3 regions of the Streptomyces sp. SP18CS02 genome follow, and region 1 is predicted to be linked to each of the others. Evidence: predicted binding sites of a transcription regulator. Region 1 holds the regulator's gene; each other region holds the start of a gene.
What was found. Region 1 encodes HrcA, which represses chaperone genes, less so after heat shock. Its sites were predicted from a motif close to TTNGCACTCNGNNNNNCNGAGTGCNAA; they were not measured.

Region 1 (4,815 bases):
CCGCGCCGTGCTCACCCTGCGCGGCAGGCTGCTGGCGGACGCGGTGGTGCGGGACCTGGTGGACTGACCCGCCTGTGGCCCGGTCGGGGTCCGGGCGCCGCCCCTCAGGCCCCCTCGGGGGCCGTCACGAAGTCGATCAGCTCCTCCACCCGGCCCAGCAGCGACGGCTCCAGGTCCTTGTACGAGCGGACCTTCGACAGGATGTGCTGCCACGCCGCGCCCGTGTTGTCCGGCCAGCCGAGGGCGCGGCACACGCCCCTCTTCCAGTCCTGCCCGCGCGGAACAGCCGGCCACTCCCGGATCCCCACGGAGGAGGGCTTCACCGCCTCCCAGACGTCGATGTACGGGTGGCCGACGACCAGGGTGTGCGCGTCCGTCACCGAAGCCGCGATGCGGGATTCCTTGGAGCCCGGCACCAGATGGTCCACCAGGACGCCCAGCCGGGCATCGGGGCCGGGCCCGAACTCGCGCACGATCGAGGGAAGGTCGTCGACGCCCTCCAGGTACTCCACGACCACGCCCTCGATGCGCAGGTCGTCCCCCCACACCCGTTCCACCAGCTCGGCGTCGTGGCGGCCCTCCACGTAGATCCGTCCCGCCCTCGCGACCCTGGCCCGGGCCCCCGGGACCGCGAGGGAGCCGGAGGCGGTCCGGGAGGGCCGTACGGGCGCCGGCGCCGCGGCGGCCGGGCGGACCAGGGTGACCGGGCGGCCCTCCAGCAGGAAGCCGCGGGGCGTCATCGGGAAGACCCGGTGCTTGCCGAACCGGTCCTCCAGGGTCACCGTCGGTCCCTCGGCGGTCTTCTCCGTACGGATCACCGCACCGCAGAAACCCGTACCGACCTCCTCGACCACCAGGTCCGGCTCGGCGGCCACTTCGGGCACGGGCGCGGAACGCTTCCAGGGCGGGGTCAGATCCGGGTTGTAGCTGCGCATGCGCCAGACGCTACGACACGCCGAAACGCCGGGCCAGCTCATCGCGTTGAGCGCGTACGAAAGCGGCGTCGACGACCGCCCCGTGGCCCGGCACGTACACCGCGTCCTCGCCGCCCAGCTCCAGCAGCCGGTCCAGCGCGGCGGGCCAGCGGGAGGGGATCGCGTCCGGCCCGGCCTGCGGGTCGCCCGACTCCTCCACGAGGTCGCCGCAGAAGACCACCTCGGGCGAGCCCTCCGTCCCCGGCACCAGCAGCACCAGGTCATGACCGCTGTGCCCCGGCCCCACATTGGCCAGCAGCACCTGGCGTCCGCCCAGCTCCAGCGTCCACTCGCCGCACACCAGGTGGTGCGGCGGGACCAGCACGTCGGTCGCCTCGACGGCGTCCGCCTCGGCGACGCCGTGGGACACCGCCGAGTGCCGCAGCCCGTCGCGCTCGCGGACCATCACGGTGTCGACGCCCACCGCGCCGTACACCTCCGCCCCGGCGAAGGCCGCCGTGCCCAGTACATGATCGAAGTGGGGGTGGCTGAGTGCGATATGCGTCACTCGCCGGCCGCCGAGCAGCCCCTGCGCCTGGGTGCGCAGCTCAGCGCCCTCCCGGAGGGTGGAGCCCGTGTCGAAGAGCAGTGCCGCGTCCTCACCGACCACAAGAGCGGTGGTCGCGTCCCATACCGGAAGGCGGCGCCGGCCCACACCCGTGGCGAGCCGCTCCCATCCGAAGTCTTCCCAACTGACGTCCATACGGCGACGCTATCGGCATCGACCAGCGTAGTCGCGCGGTAGCGTGGCCGGCCGCCCTTGCTAGGGGTGTACCTCCGCGCCGTACACTGGCCGGGTGATTGCTGGCACTCGGACAAGGTGAGTGCCAACAGCACGGCAGGGAACACAGCAGGAACACGGCAGGAACCAGAGCTGGAGGTGTGCGCGATGCTCAGCGAACGCAGACTCGAGGTGCTGCGCGCCATCGTCCAGGACTATGTGGGCACCGAGGAGCCCGTCGGCTCCAAGGCGCTCACCGAGCGGCACAAGCTCGGGGTCTCGCCCGCCACCGTGCGCAACGACATGGCGGTGCTGGAGGAGGAGGGGTTCATCGCCCAGCCCCACACCAGCGCGGGCCGCATCCCCACCGACAAGGGCTACCGGCTCTTCGTCGACAAGCTCGCCGGGGTCAAGCCCCTGTCGACCCCCGAGCGGCGCGCCATCCAGAACTTCCTGGACAGCGCGGTGGACCTCGACGACGTCGTGGCCCGCACGGTCCGGCTGCTGGCGCAGCTGACCCGGCAGGTCGCGGTCGTCCAGTACCCGTCGCTGACCCGTTCGACCGTGCGGCACGTCGAGCTGCTGTCGCTGGCCCCGGCCCGGCTGATGCTCGTCCTGATCACCGACACGGGCCGGGTGGAGCAGCGTATGGTCGACTGCCCCGCCCCGTTCGGCGAGACATCGCTGGCCGACCTGCGGGCCCGGCTCAACAGCCGGGTCGTGGGGCGACGGTTCACCGATGTGCCGCAGTTGGTGCAGGACCTTCCCGAGTCCTTCGAGATGGAGGACCGCGGGACCGTCTCCACGGTGCTGGCCACACTGCTGGAGACCCTGGTGGAGGAGACCGAGGAGCGGCTGATGATCGGCGGTACCGCCAATCTCACGCGCTTCGGTCATGACTTCCCGCTGACGATCCGGCCTGTGCTGGAGGCGCTGGAGGAGCAGGTCGTGCTCCTCAAGCTGCTCGGCGAGGCGACGGACTCGGCCATGACCGTACGTATCGGGCACGAGAACGCCCACGAGGGGCTCAGCTCCACGTCCGTCGTCGCGGTCGGCTACGGTTCGGGCGACGAGGCAGTCGCCAAACTCGGCGTGGTCGGACCGACCCGCATGGACTACCCCGGAACGATGGGAGCGGTACGCGCAGTGGCACGTTACGTCGGACAGATCCTGGCGGAGTCGTAAGTGGCCACGGACTACTACGCCGTACTCGGCGTGCGCCGCGACGCTTCCCAGGACGAGATCAAGAAGGCATTCCGGCGGCTCGCACGCGAGCTGCACCCGGATGTCAACCCCGATCCGAAGACGCAGGAGCGCTTCAAGGAGATCAACGCCGCCTACGAGGTGTTGTCGGACCCGCAGAAGAAGCAGGTCTACGACCTCGGCGGTGACCCGCTCTCCGCCTCCGGCGGCGGCGCGGGCGCGGGCGGCTTCGGGGCGGGTGGCTTCGGCAACTTCTCCGACATCATGGACGCCTTCTTCGGTACGGCGTCCCAGCGCGGGCCGCGGTCGCGGACCCGGCGCGGCCAGGACGCGATGATCCGCCTGGAGATCGAGCTCAACGAGGCGGCCTTCGGTACGACGAAGGACATCCAGGTCGACACGGCGGTCGTCTGTACGACCTGCTCCGGCGAGGGCGCGGCTCCGGGCACCTCCGCCCAGACCTGTGACATGTGCCGCGGCCGTGGCGAGGTGTCGCAGGTGACCCGGTCCTTCCTGGGCCAGGTCATGACCTCCCGGCCGTGCCCCCAGTGCCAGGGCTTCGGGACCGTGGTACCGACGCCGTGCCCGGAGTGCGCCGGTGACGGCCGCGTCCGCTCGCGCCGGACCCTCACGGTCAAGATCCCGGCCGGTGTCGACAACGGGACCCGCATCCAGCTCGCGGGCGAGGGCGAGGTCGGCCCCGGCGGCGGCCCCGCCGGAGACCTGTACGTCGAGATCCACGAGCTGCCGCACTCGGTCTTCCAGCGCCGTGGCGACGATCTGCACTGCACGGTGACGATCCCCATGACGGCGGGCGCGCTCGGCACGAAGGTGCCGCTGGAGACGCTGGACGGCATCGAGGAGGTCGACATCCGGCCGGGCACGCAGTCCGGCCAGTCCATCCCGCTGCACGGGCGCGGTGTCACGCACCTGCGCGGTGGCGGCCGCGGTGACCTGATCGTCCACGTGGAGGTCACCACGCCGTCGAAGATGGACGCGGAGCAGGAGCGACTGCTGCGGGAGCTGGCGAAGCTGCGCGGCGAGGAGCGGCCCACGGGGCAGTTCCAGCCGGGCCAGCAGGGGCTGTTCTCCCGGCTGAAGGACGCGTTCAACGGCCGGTAAGGCCGCCGGTGCGGTGGTGCGGGGCGGGGGAGCCATCCTCCGCCCCGCACCGCTGTCCGGGACCGGCGCCGGAGACAGCGCGACCCGCTGTCCTCCTCCCGGCCGACGGGCGGGACGGGCGGGCCGGGCGATTCGGGGGGCCGGGCCGGGGCGTGACACCATGCCTGCATGTCCTCCGCACTGACCGATCTCTGCCGTCACCCGATCGTGCAGGCCCCCATGGCGGGCGGCGCCTCCTGCCCCCAGCTCGTCGCCGCCGTGTCCGATGCCGGGGGCCTCGGCTTCCTGGCCGCCGGGTACAAGACGGCCGACGGCATGTACCAGGAGGTCCAACAGGTCCGCGGGCTGACCGCACAGCCCTTCGGGGTCAACCTCTTCATGCCGCAGCCGGGGCACGCCGACGCCGCCGCCGTCGACGTGTACCGCCACCAGCTCGCCGGAGAGGCCACCTGGTACGAGACACCGCTGGGCGACCCCGATGCCGGGCGGGACGACGGGTACGACGCCAAGCTGGCCATCCTGCTGGACGACCCCGTCCCCGTCGTGTCGTTCACCTTCGGGTGCCCGAGCCGCGAGACCCTCGACGCGTTCGCCCGCGCCGGGACGTTCACCGTGGTGACGGTCACCTCGGTCGAGGAGGCCCAGGCGGCGCAGCTGGCGGGCGCGGACGCCGTGTGCGTCCAGGGCATCGAGGCGGGCGGGCACCAGGGCACCCACCGGGACGACCCCGCCGCGGACGGCTCCGGGGCCGGGCTGTTGTCGTTGATCCCCCGGGTCCGCGAGTCCGTGCGGCTG
Region 2 (4,815 bases), on a different contig from region 1:
AGGAGCTCGATCCGTCCTCCTCCCCGAGGGCGCTGCCCGGCGCGGAACCGCGTCACGCCAGCGAAAACGCGGGCCCCGGCCGGGAAGCGCCGGGCCGGCCGCTCTTCGTCAGCGGCTCGTTCATCGGTCAACCGGAGGCGGGAACTCGCCGCATGGGGAACGGCGCAGATGGCCCCCGAGCTCAAGCTCCGGGGCCTGCGCGTGCTTCCCGGCAGGCGCTTGGGCGTCGAAACGCCCGAGGGCGGCACCCCTCGAAGAAGGGGTGCCGCCCTCGGAACGTGAAGGACGTGTCCGATCCGGGAGGATCAGAAGTCCATGTCACCGCCCGGCATGCCACCCGGGGCGGCCGCGCCGGCCTTCTCGGGCTTGTCGGCGATGACGGCCTCGGTGGTGAGGAACAGCGCCGCGATGGAGGCCGCGTTCTGCAGGGCAGAGCGGGTCACCTTCGCGGGGTCGAGGATGCCCTCGGCGATCATGTCGACGTACTCGCCGGTCGCGGCGTTCAGACCGTGACCGATCGGAAGGTTGCGCACCTTCTCGACGACGACGCCGCCCTCGAGGCCACCGTTGACGGCGATCTGCTTCAGCGGGGCCTCCAGCGCCAGCTTCACGGCGGCGGCACCGGTGGCCTCGTCACCCTCGAGCTCAAGCTTCTCGAAGACCGAGGAAGCCTGGAGCAGGGCCACGCCACCACCGGCGACGATGCCCTCCTCGACGGCGGCCTTGGCGTTGCGCACCGCGTCCTCGATGCGGTGCTTGCGCTCCTTGAGCTCGACCTCGGTGGCGGCACCGGCCTTGATGACGGCCACGCCGCCGGCCAGCTTCGCCAGACGCTCCTGGAGCTTCTCGCGGTCGTAGTCCGAGTCGCTGTTCTCGATCTCGGCACGGATCTGGTTGACGCGGCCCTGGACCTGCTCGCTGTCACCGGAGCCGTCGACGATGGTCGTCTCGTCCTTGGTGATGACGACCTTGCGGGCGCGGCCCAGGAGGTCGAGGGTGGCGTTCTCGAGCTTGAGACCGACCTCCTCGGAGATGACCGTGCCACCGGTGAGGATGGCGATGTCGTTCAGCATGGCCTTGCGGCGGTCGCCGAAGCCCGGGGCCTTGACGGCGACGGACTTGAAGGTGCCGCGGATCTTGTTGACGACCAGGGTCGACAGGGCCTCGCCCTCGACGTCCTCGGCGATGATCAGCAGCGGCTTGCCCGACTGCATGACCTTCTCCAGCAGCGGAAGGAGGTCCTTCACGTTGCTGATCTTCGAGTTGACGATGAGGATGTACGGGTCGTCGAGCGACGCCTCCATACGCTCCATGTCGGTGGCGAAGTACGCCGAGATGTAGCCCTTGTCGAAGCGCATACCCTCGGTGAGCTCCAGCTCCAGACCGAAGGTCTGGGACTCCTCGACGGTGATGACGCCTTCCTTGCCGACCTTGTCCATGGCCTCGGCGATGAGCTCGCCGATCTGGGTGTCGGCGGCGGAGATGGAGGCCGTGGAAGCGATCTGCTCCTTGGTCTCGACATCCTTCGCCTGCTCCAGCAGCGCACCGGAGACGGCCTCGACGGCCTTCTCGATGCCGCGCTTGAGGGCCATCGGGTTGGCGCCGGCGGCGACGTTGCGCAGACCCTCGCGGACGAGCGCCTGGGCGAGGACGGTCGCGGTGGTCGTACCGTCACCGGCGACGTCGTCCGTCTTCTTGGCGACTTCCTTGACCAGCTCGGCGCCGATCTTCTCGTACGGGTCCTCGAGCTCGATCTCCTTGGCGATGGAAACACCATCGTTGGTGATCGTGGGGGCGCCCCACTTCTTCTCGAGGACGACGTTGCGACCCTTGGGGCCCAGGGTCACCTTGACGGCGTCGGCGAGCTGGTTCATGCCGCGCTCGAGGCCGCGCCGTGCCTCCTCGTCGAACGCGATGATCTTGGCCATGTGAAGTGGTCCTCCCGGACAGGGGTGGAAAAGCCGGACCGCGCTGGTGCCCGCGACGGACGGCCTGCACGCCTGTGGTTCCTTGCCCCACCGGCCTGCGAGCCTCACCGACCCGGTCCTTCGGTGGCACTCTCACTGTCAGAGTGCTAACGCAATGATTAGCACTCGACCCCTGCGAGTGCAAGCGCCCACCGGGTATCGGACAGCCGGATCCGGGCAGACGCGCCAGGGCGCTCACGGGCAGGCGCGGGCGGCGCCGTCACGGGCCCCCGCGGGGGCGTACGGGACCCCGGCGCGGGGCGCGGGCATACGCGAGGGGCCCGTATCCCTCCTCGGATACGAGCCCCTCGGCGCTGCTGAGTCGATGGTCGATCGAACGCGCGGCACTCAGCCGGCGGCGAGCTTGACCATGTCCGCCTGCGGACCCTTCTGGCCCTGCGAGATCTCGAACTCGACCCGCTGACCTTCTTCAAGGGTGCGGTACCCGTCCATCTGGATCGCGCTGTAGTGGACGAAAACATCCGCACCACCGTCGACCGCGATGAAGCCGTACCCCTTCTCCGCGTTGAACCACTTGACGGTGCCCTGAGCCATGCCTAACTCCCCTATTACTGGCCCTTGCGCAGGACCGCACTTCGCGGACCCTGGGTCAGACCTCGCCCCCCGATGAATCCCTGGACCCGGAGGCCCGTAAGAACCCAGGAGACGTGCGCCGGAACGCGTCGACCGCGGCTGAATGTATCTGCCCAACTGCCCTCTGCAACAGGTCAATCGGACGAGAAATCCGAGCGCCCGTGAACGGAAATATCGGCGAATTGAGCGGAATCCGGGGCAAGTCGGGCCCGACAAAGCACGCATTCGGCGCATTGCACATGGACACTTTGGCTGCTTCTTGATGGGGCGCGGCGCATTCTCATATGCGCGGGGCACCTGCAGCGGCGGGGACTTCCCCAACTCTACCGCGCTCAACCCTGCAAATTGCCCCCTCCGCTTTCCGGTGCGGAGGGGGCAACAGTTGTGCGGGTGAAAAGGTGGGCGGTCAGCAGCCGCCCGCCACGGCGGGAATGATCGAAACGCCCACGCCGTCGGGCGTGGCGGTCTCCAGACCCTGTTCGAACCGCACGTCGTCGTCGTTGACGTAGACGTTGACGAAGCGGCGCAGCTTGCCCTGGTCGTCCAGGACGCGGGCGGCGATGCCCGGGTGGTTGGCCTCCAGCGACGCGATGACCTCGGAGAGGGTTCCGCCCTCGGCCGACACCTCGGCCTGGCCGCCCGTGTACGTGCGGAGGATGGTGGGGATGCGGACGTTGACGCTCACAGGTTTCTCCTCAGGGTTTCAGCGGGCCAGGCCGGCGTCGCGGAACGCGTCCAGGCTGGGGCGGATGGTCGCGGTCGGGCCGGTGGTCGGGGCCACGGCGTCGAGGGTCTTCAGGCCGTCACCGGTGTTCAGGACGACGGTGGTGAGCGTGGGGTCGAGGAGGCCGGCCTCGATCAGCTTCCTGGTCACACCCACCGTCACGCCGCCCGCGGTCTCGGCGAAGATGCCCTCGGTGCGGGCCAGCAGCTTGATCGCGTCCACGACCTGCTCGTCGTCGACGTCCTCGACCGCGCCGCCGGTGCGGCGGGCGATGTCCAGCACGTAGGGGCCGTCGGCCGGGTTGCCGATGGCGAGCGACTTGGCGATGGTGTCCGGCTTCTGGGGCCGTACGACGTCGTGGCCCGCCTTGAAGGCGGTGGAGACCGGGGAGCAGCCCTCGGCCTGGGCGCCGAAGATCTTGTACGGCCTGTCCTCGACGAGGCCCAGCCTGATGAGCTCCTGGAGACCCTTGTCGATCTTCGTGAGCTGGGAGCCGGAGGCGATCGGGATGACCAGCTGGTCGGGCAGCCGCCAGCCGAGCTGCTCGCAGATCTCGTACGCGAGGGTCTTGGAGCCCTCCGCGTAGTACGGGCGCAGGTTGACGTTGACGAAGCCCCAGCCCTCGCCCAGCGGGTCGCCGATGAGCTCGGAGCAGAAGCGGTTCACGTCGTCGTAGTTGCCCTCGATGCCGACGAGCTCGCCGCCGTAGACCGCGGCCATGACGACCTTGCCCTGCTCCAGGTCGTGCGGGATGAACACGCAGGAGCGGAAGCCCGCCCGGGCGGCGGCGGCGCCGACCGCGCCGGCCAGGTTGCCGGTGGAGGAGCACGAGAGGGTGGTGAAGCCGAAGGCGCGGGCGGCCTCCAGGGCCTGCGCGACGACGCGGTCCTTGAAGGAGTGCGTCGGGTTGCCGGAGTCGTCCTTGACGAACAGCTTTCCGGGGGCCACGCCGAGTTCGCGGGCGAGGTTGTCGGCCTTGACGAGCTTGGTCCAGCCGGGGTTCAGGTTGGGCTTGTCCGTCACGTCGGCGGGGACGGGCAGCAGCGGTGCGTATCGCCAGATGTTGGCGGGGCCCGCCTCGATCCGCTCGCGAAGGGCCTCCGGGTCACCGGTCGGCAGGTCGTAGGCGATTTCCAGCGGCCCGAAACACAGTTCACAGGCGAAGATCGGGCCGAGGGGGAAACGCTCACCGCATTCCCGACAGGAAAGCGCGGCGGCCGGACCGAGGTCGACGGTCTTGGGGGTGGCAACAGTCTGTACAGCCATGGAGGCGAGGCCCTTTCTCCTCATCTTCCTCATGGCGCATCTCGCCATGAGACGGATTTGGCACCTTCCCTAGCCGGGGCCTCGCGGAATTCCACGCGTGCGCGGTGCACCACCGGGATGGTGACCGGGACGGGTGGGCGAGTGCCGACTGGAGGGTTGCCGGGGCTTCAACGGGCCGTTTCCCTCTGCCCCTCTGGATGAGCGGTATTCGATTGTGTGGCGCGGGCCCCCGACATGCGACGGTCATCCGCGTTGTTCAAGACT
Region 3 (4,815 bases), on a different contig from region 1:
CGAGATCCCGGCGCGGGCGAGCGCGATCGCGTCGCCGCCGATGCCGCTGCACAGGTCCGCGACGCTGCGCACGCCGAGGCCGGCGAAGGCCGCGGCCCGGTGCTCGGCCACCGTCCTGCGGGTGGACTGCTCGACGCCGCCCGGCGTGAAGTACATCCGGTACGCGTCCTGCTCGCCGAACTTCGCGACCGCCCGCTGACGCAGCCTGGCCTGCCCGAGCGCCGCTGTGACCAGCTCGGCCGGGTGCTCGCGGCGCAGCCGGGAGGCGACCGCGAGTTCCTGGGCCGGGTCGTAGTCGCGCAGGGCGGTGAGCAGGGTCCTGCCCTCGTCGGTGAGGAGCGCGGAGAAGGCGGCGAGATCGGTCACCCGGCCCATTGTGGGCCAGGCGGGGGATGGTGCGCGTCAGGTGGCGGTGTCGGCCGGGTGCGTGGGCGTGGCGCTGCCAGGATGCGAAGCCATGCAGCTAGTACGACAAAAACACCAATTGTGCGGAAGGCGGTCACGGGTGGCGGCTCTCGCCGCCGCGCTGGCCGTCGCCCTCGCGTCCGGCTGTGCGGCGGAGCCCGGCAACGGCGCCGGCGCCGGCGCACCCCCCGGCGGCCGGCCGCCCGGCACTCCGCCGTCCGGCACCCCCGCGTCGGGTCCTCCGGCTTCCGGCCCCCCGGCCTCCGGACCTCCGTCCTCCGGCGCTTCGGCGTCGGGCGGCGTCCGGTCCCCCGGGGCCGGGGTCGGGCCCGCGCCCGGCCAGCCGCGACGGCCCGTCGAGCGGCCGCAGCAGCCCGGGCTCGTGCAGCCCGGCGCGGCGGCCGCCCTCGGCGCGTACGTCGAGAAGGTGAAGCGGGCACACACCGCGCGGGCCGCCGCCGCCCGGAAGTGGGGCCTGGCCCGCACCCCGCTGGTCGCGCCCCCGCCGCCGGCCGAGAAACCCGAGATCACCTTCCGCAAGGGCTTCGAGGCCGGTGACCCCAGCCTGCCCCCCGTCTTCACGACCGTCCCGACCAAGGAGCGGATCGTCTTCCTCACCATCGACGACGGCGCGGAGAAGGACCCCGAGCTGCTGAGGATGATGACCGAACTGGACGTCCCCTACAGCGCCTTCCTCAGCGACTACCTGATCAAGGACGACTACGGCTACTTCGAACGCATGCAGGCGCGGGGCGTCGCCCTGCAGAACCACACCCTCAACCACCGCTACATGCCGGCCCTCTCCTACGCGGAGCAGAAGCACGAGATCTGCGGCCAGCAGGAGATCATCGAGAAGCGGTACGGCAAGCGGCCCCGGCTCTTCCGTCCCCCCTACGGCAACTACAACCGGGACACCCTGCGCGCCGCCCAGTCGTGCGGGGTCAAGGCGGTGCCCCTGTGGTCCGCCGAGGTGTTCCCGGACCACATGGAGTGGCGCGAATGGGACCGGGACCTGCATCCCGGCGACATCGTCCTCACGCACTTCAGGGGCCGGGGGGACTGGAAGGGCAGCATGGCGGACATGATCAGGCGCGCCCTGAACACCATCACGGCCAAGGGCTACGCGGTGGCCAGGCTGGAGGACTACGTATGAGCCGGGCGCAACGGCCGCCGGCCGCGCGGGCCGCGCTGCTGGCGGCCGCTGCGCTGCTCGCCTGCTCCGGGTGCACCACGCCCATGGATCCGATCGAACGGCTGGGGCGGAAGGCGGCACAGCGGATCGGCCCGCGGGAGAGCGCCCCCGCGCCGGTGTCCCGCCCGCGGCCCCGGCCCAGACCCGTCCCGGAGTCCCGCCCGGAGTCCCGGTCGCGGTGATCGTGGACAACACGGTCTCCCCGGAGTCCCGGCCGGAGCCCTCGTCGGAGTCCTGGCCGGAATCCCGGCCTCTGAGGCCGTGACCGGCCCCCGGCCGGAGCCGGTGCTCAGCCGCCGATGTCCGCGCACTCGCTGTTGTCGCCGCCGCTGCGGCACCCCACCGATGGCGCCGGCGGCCGGCCGGGCGCCGGCTCCGGATGCGTGTGCTCCCACTCCGTATGGGTCGCGAGGAGCGTCACCACGCACAGGAACGCGGCCGCGAGGAACTGGAACCCGGCCGCCCAGGGCCACTTCCCGCGCGCCAGCGCCACGGCGACGAGGGTGACGGCCAGCGTGAGCCCACCCAGCCAGAGCGTCGGTGCCCAGTCCATCGCGGGCGGGCGGCCCGAGGAACCGAGGTCCAGCTGCCGTCCCCAGCCGCGCATCGCGAGGCCGAAGGCGATGAGGAGCGCGATTCCGGCGTCCAGGGCGAACAGCAGCAGGCCCAGCATGACGTCGGCGCAGCCGCTGGGTGCCGACTCGCCGCCGCGGGTGCGGTTCTGGGGGGAAGTCATCTCCGTACGGTCGTACGGAATCAGCGGGTCCACGACGGTGTTTCCCGGGGTTTCCCGTATCGAGATCGAACCGCGTCGGATCCGACGCCACGAGGGGAATTGGCACTCCGCTTGACCGAGTGCTAATCGCAGTCATAGTCTCAGGTCTGGCACTCCCCACCGGAGAGTGCCAACACAGCGACGGGCAGGTCCGGCACCCGCGACGACGGATCCACCTGGTCGCCACCTCAGACAGTTAACCCCGTGAGATCTCCGAAGGGGGAGGTCGGATCGTGACGACCACCAGCTCCAAGGTTGCCATCAAGCCGCTCGAGGACCGCATTGTGGTCCAGCCGCTCGACGCCGAGCAGACCACCGCCTCTGGCCTGGTCATTCCGGACACCGCCAAGGAGAAGCCCCAGGAGGGCGTCGTCCTGGCCGTGGGCCCGGGCCGCTTCGAGAACGGCGAGCGCCTGCCGCTCGACGTCAAGACCGGCGACATCGTGCTGTACAGCAAGTACGGCGGCACCGAGGTGAAGTACAACGGCGAGGAGTACCTCGTCCTCTCGGCTCGCGACGTGCTCGCGATCGTCGAGAAGTAATCACCTGCTTCACCCGTTTTTGCTTTGATCCGCGCCCCTGGCCCCCGCTGACACTGCCGGGAGGCTGGGGGCGCGGTTCGTTCACCGAGTTTCCGAGAGGGCTGAATCGCTCCCATGGCGAAGATCCTGAAGTTCGACGAGGACGCCCGTCGCGCCCTTGAGCGCGGCGTCAACAAGCTTGCCGACACGGTCAAGGTGACGATCGGCCCCAAGGGCCGCAACGTCGTCATCGACAAGAAGTTCGGCGCCCCCACCATCACCAACGACGGTGTCACGATCGCCCGTGAGGTCGAGCTCGACGACCCGTACGAGAACCTCGGCGCCCAGCTGGTGAAGGAGGTGGCGACCAAGACCAACGACATCGCGGGTGACGGCACCACCACCGCCACCGTCCTGGCCCAGGCGCTGGTCCGCGAGGGTCTGCGCAACGTCGCCGCGGGCGCCTCCCCGGCCGCCCTGAAGAAGGGCATCGACGCCGCGGTCAAGGCCGTCTCCGACGAGCTCCTCGCGACCGCCCGCCCGATCGAGGACAAGTCCGACATCGCCGCCGTGGCCGCGCTCTCCGCGCAGGACCAGCAGGTCGGCGAGCTCATCGCCGAGGCGATGGACAAGGTCGGCAAGGACGGTGTCATCACCGTCGAGGAGTCCAACACCTTCGGCCTGGAGCTCGACTTCACCGAGGGCATGGCCTTCGACAAGGGCTACCTGTCCCCGTACATGGTGACCGACCAGGAGCGTATGGAGGCCGTCCTCGACGACCCGTACATCCTGATCCACCAGGGCAAGATCTCCTCGATCCAGGACCTGCTCCCGCTGCTGGAGAAGGTCATCCAGTCGGGTGGCTCCAAGCCGCTGCTGATCATCGCCGAGGACGTCGAGGGCGAGGCCCTGTCGACCCTGGTCGTCAACAAGATCCGCGGCACCTTCAACGCGGTCGCGGTGAAGGCCCCCGGCTTCGGTGACCGCCGCAAGGCGATGCTCGGCGACATGGCCGCCCTCACCGGCGCCACCGTCATCGCCGAGGAGGTCGGCCTCAAGCTCGACCAGGCCGGTCTGGACGTGCTGGGCTCCGCCCGCCGCGTCACGGTCACCAAGGACGAGACGGTCATCGTCGACGGCAAGGGCAACACCGACGACGTCACGGGCCGGGTCAACCAGATCAAGGCCGAGATCGAGTCCACGGACTCCGACTGGGACCGCGAGAAGCTCCAGGAGCGCCTCGCGAAGCTGGCCGGCGGCGTGTGCGTGATCAAGGTCGGCGCCGCCACCGAGGTGGAGCTGAAGGAGAAGAAGCACCGTCTGGAGGACGCCATCTCCGCGACCCGCGCCGCGGTCGAGGAGGGCATCGTCTCCGGTGGTGGCTCCGCTCTGGTCCACGCCGTCAAGGTGCTCGAGGGCAACCTCGGCAAGACCGGCGACGAGGCCACCGGTGTGGCGGTCGTCCGCCGCGCCGCCGTCGAGCCGCTGCGCTGGATCGCCGAGAACGCCGGCCTCGAGGGCTACGTCATCACCGCGAAGGTGGCGGAGCTCGACAAGGGCCAGGGCTTCAACGCCGCGTCCGGCGAGTACGGCGACCTGGTGAAGGCCGGCGTCATCGACCCGGTCAAGGTCACCCGCTCGGCCCTGGAGAACGCCGCCTCCATCGCCTCCCTCCTCCTCACCACCGAGACCCTCGTCGTGGAGAAGAAGGAAGAGGAGCCGGCGGACGCGGGCCACGGCCACGGTCACGGCCACTCCCACTGAGCAACGGGCTCCTGACCGGCAGCCGGTACGGCTGACGGTCCACGGCCGAGGCCCGGTGTCCCCTTCCCGGGGGCACCGGGCCCCGGCCGTTCTCGTCGTCCCGGCCGGTCCGTTCGGCGCACGGTCCCTCCGGTGCACGAGTCCTCACGTGGGTCCGT

Region 2: a site for HrcA is predicted at 2,052-2,078, ahead of groL (chaperonin GroEL). Genes of this name have one in related genera too.
Region 3: a site for HrcA is predicted at 2,433-2,459, ahead of groES (co-chaperone GroES). Genes of this name have one in related genera too.

The regions. Positions count from the first base shown of each region.
Region 1 is NZ_JAQYXC010000276.1:230,781-235,595, reverse strand. Features, by position in the region: gene hemW (radical SAM family heme chaperone HemW) at 1-67, shown strand, start outside; gene PUR26_RS13425 (DUF3097 domain-containing protein) at 105-935, opposite strand; gene PUR26_RS13420 (MBL fold metallo-hydrolase) at 946-1,677, opposite strand; gene hrcA (heat-inducible transcriptional repressor HrcA) at 1,864-2,880, shown strand; gene dnaJ (molecular chaperone DnaJ) at 2,881-4,020, shown strand; gene PUR26_RS13405 (nitronate monooxygenase) at 4,189-4,815, shown strand, end outside.
Region 2 is NZ_JAQYXC010000294.1:129,809-134,623, reverse strand. Features, by position in the region: partial or broken gene PUR26_RS24960 (transcriptional regulator) at 1-155, shown strand, start outside; gene groL (chaperonin GroEL) at 306-1,928, opposite strand; gene PUR26_RS24950 (cold-shock protein) at 2,316-2,522, opposite strand; gene PUR26_RS24945 (MoaD/ThiS family protein) at 2,968-3,246, opposite strand; gene thrC (threonine synthase) at 3,265-4,575, opposite strand; SAM riboswitch class I at 4,569-4,755, opposite strand.
Region 3 is NZ_JAQYXC010000295.1:59,870-64,684, forward strand. Features, by position in the region: gene PUR26_RS27045 (THUMP-like domain-containing protein) at 1-366, opposite strand, end outside; gene PUR26_RS27050 (polysaccharide deacetylase family protein) at 458-1,558, shown strand; gene PUR26_RS27055 (DUF6234 family protein) at 1,887-2,333, opposite strand; gene groES (co-chaperone GroES) at 2,606-2,914, shown strand; gene groL (chaperonin GroEL) at 3,029-4,657, shown strand.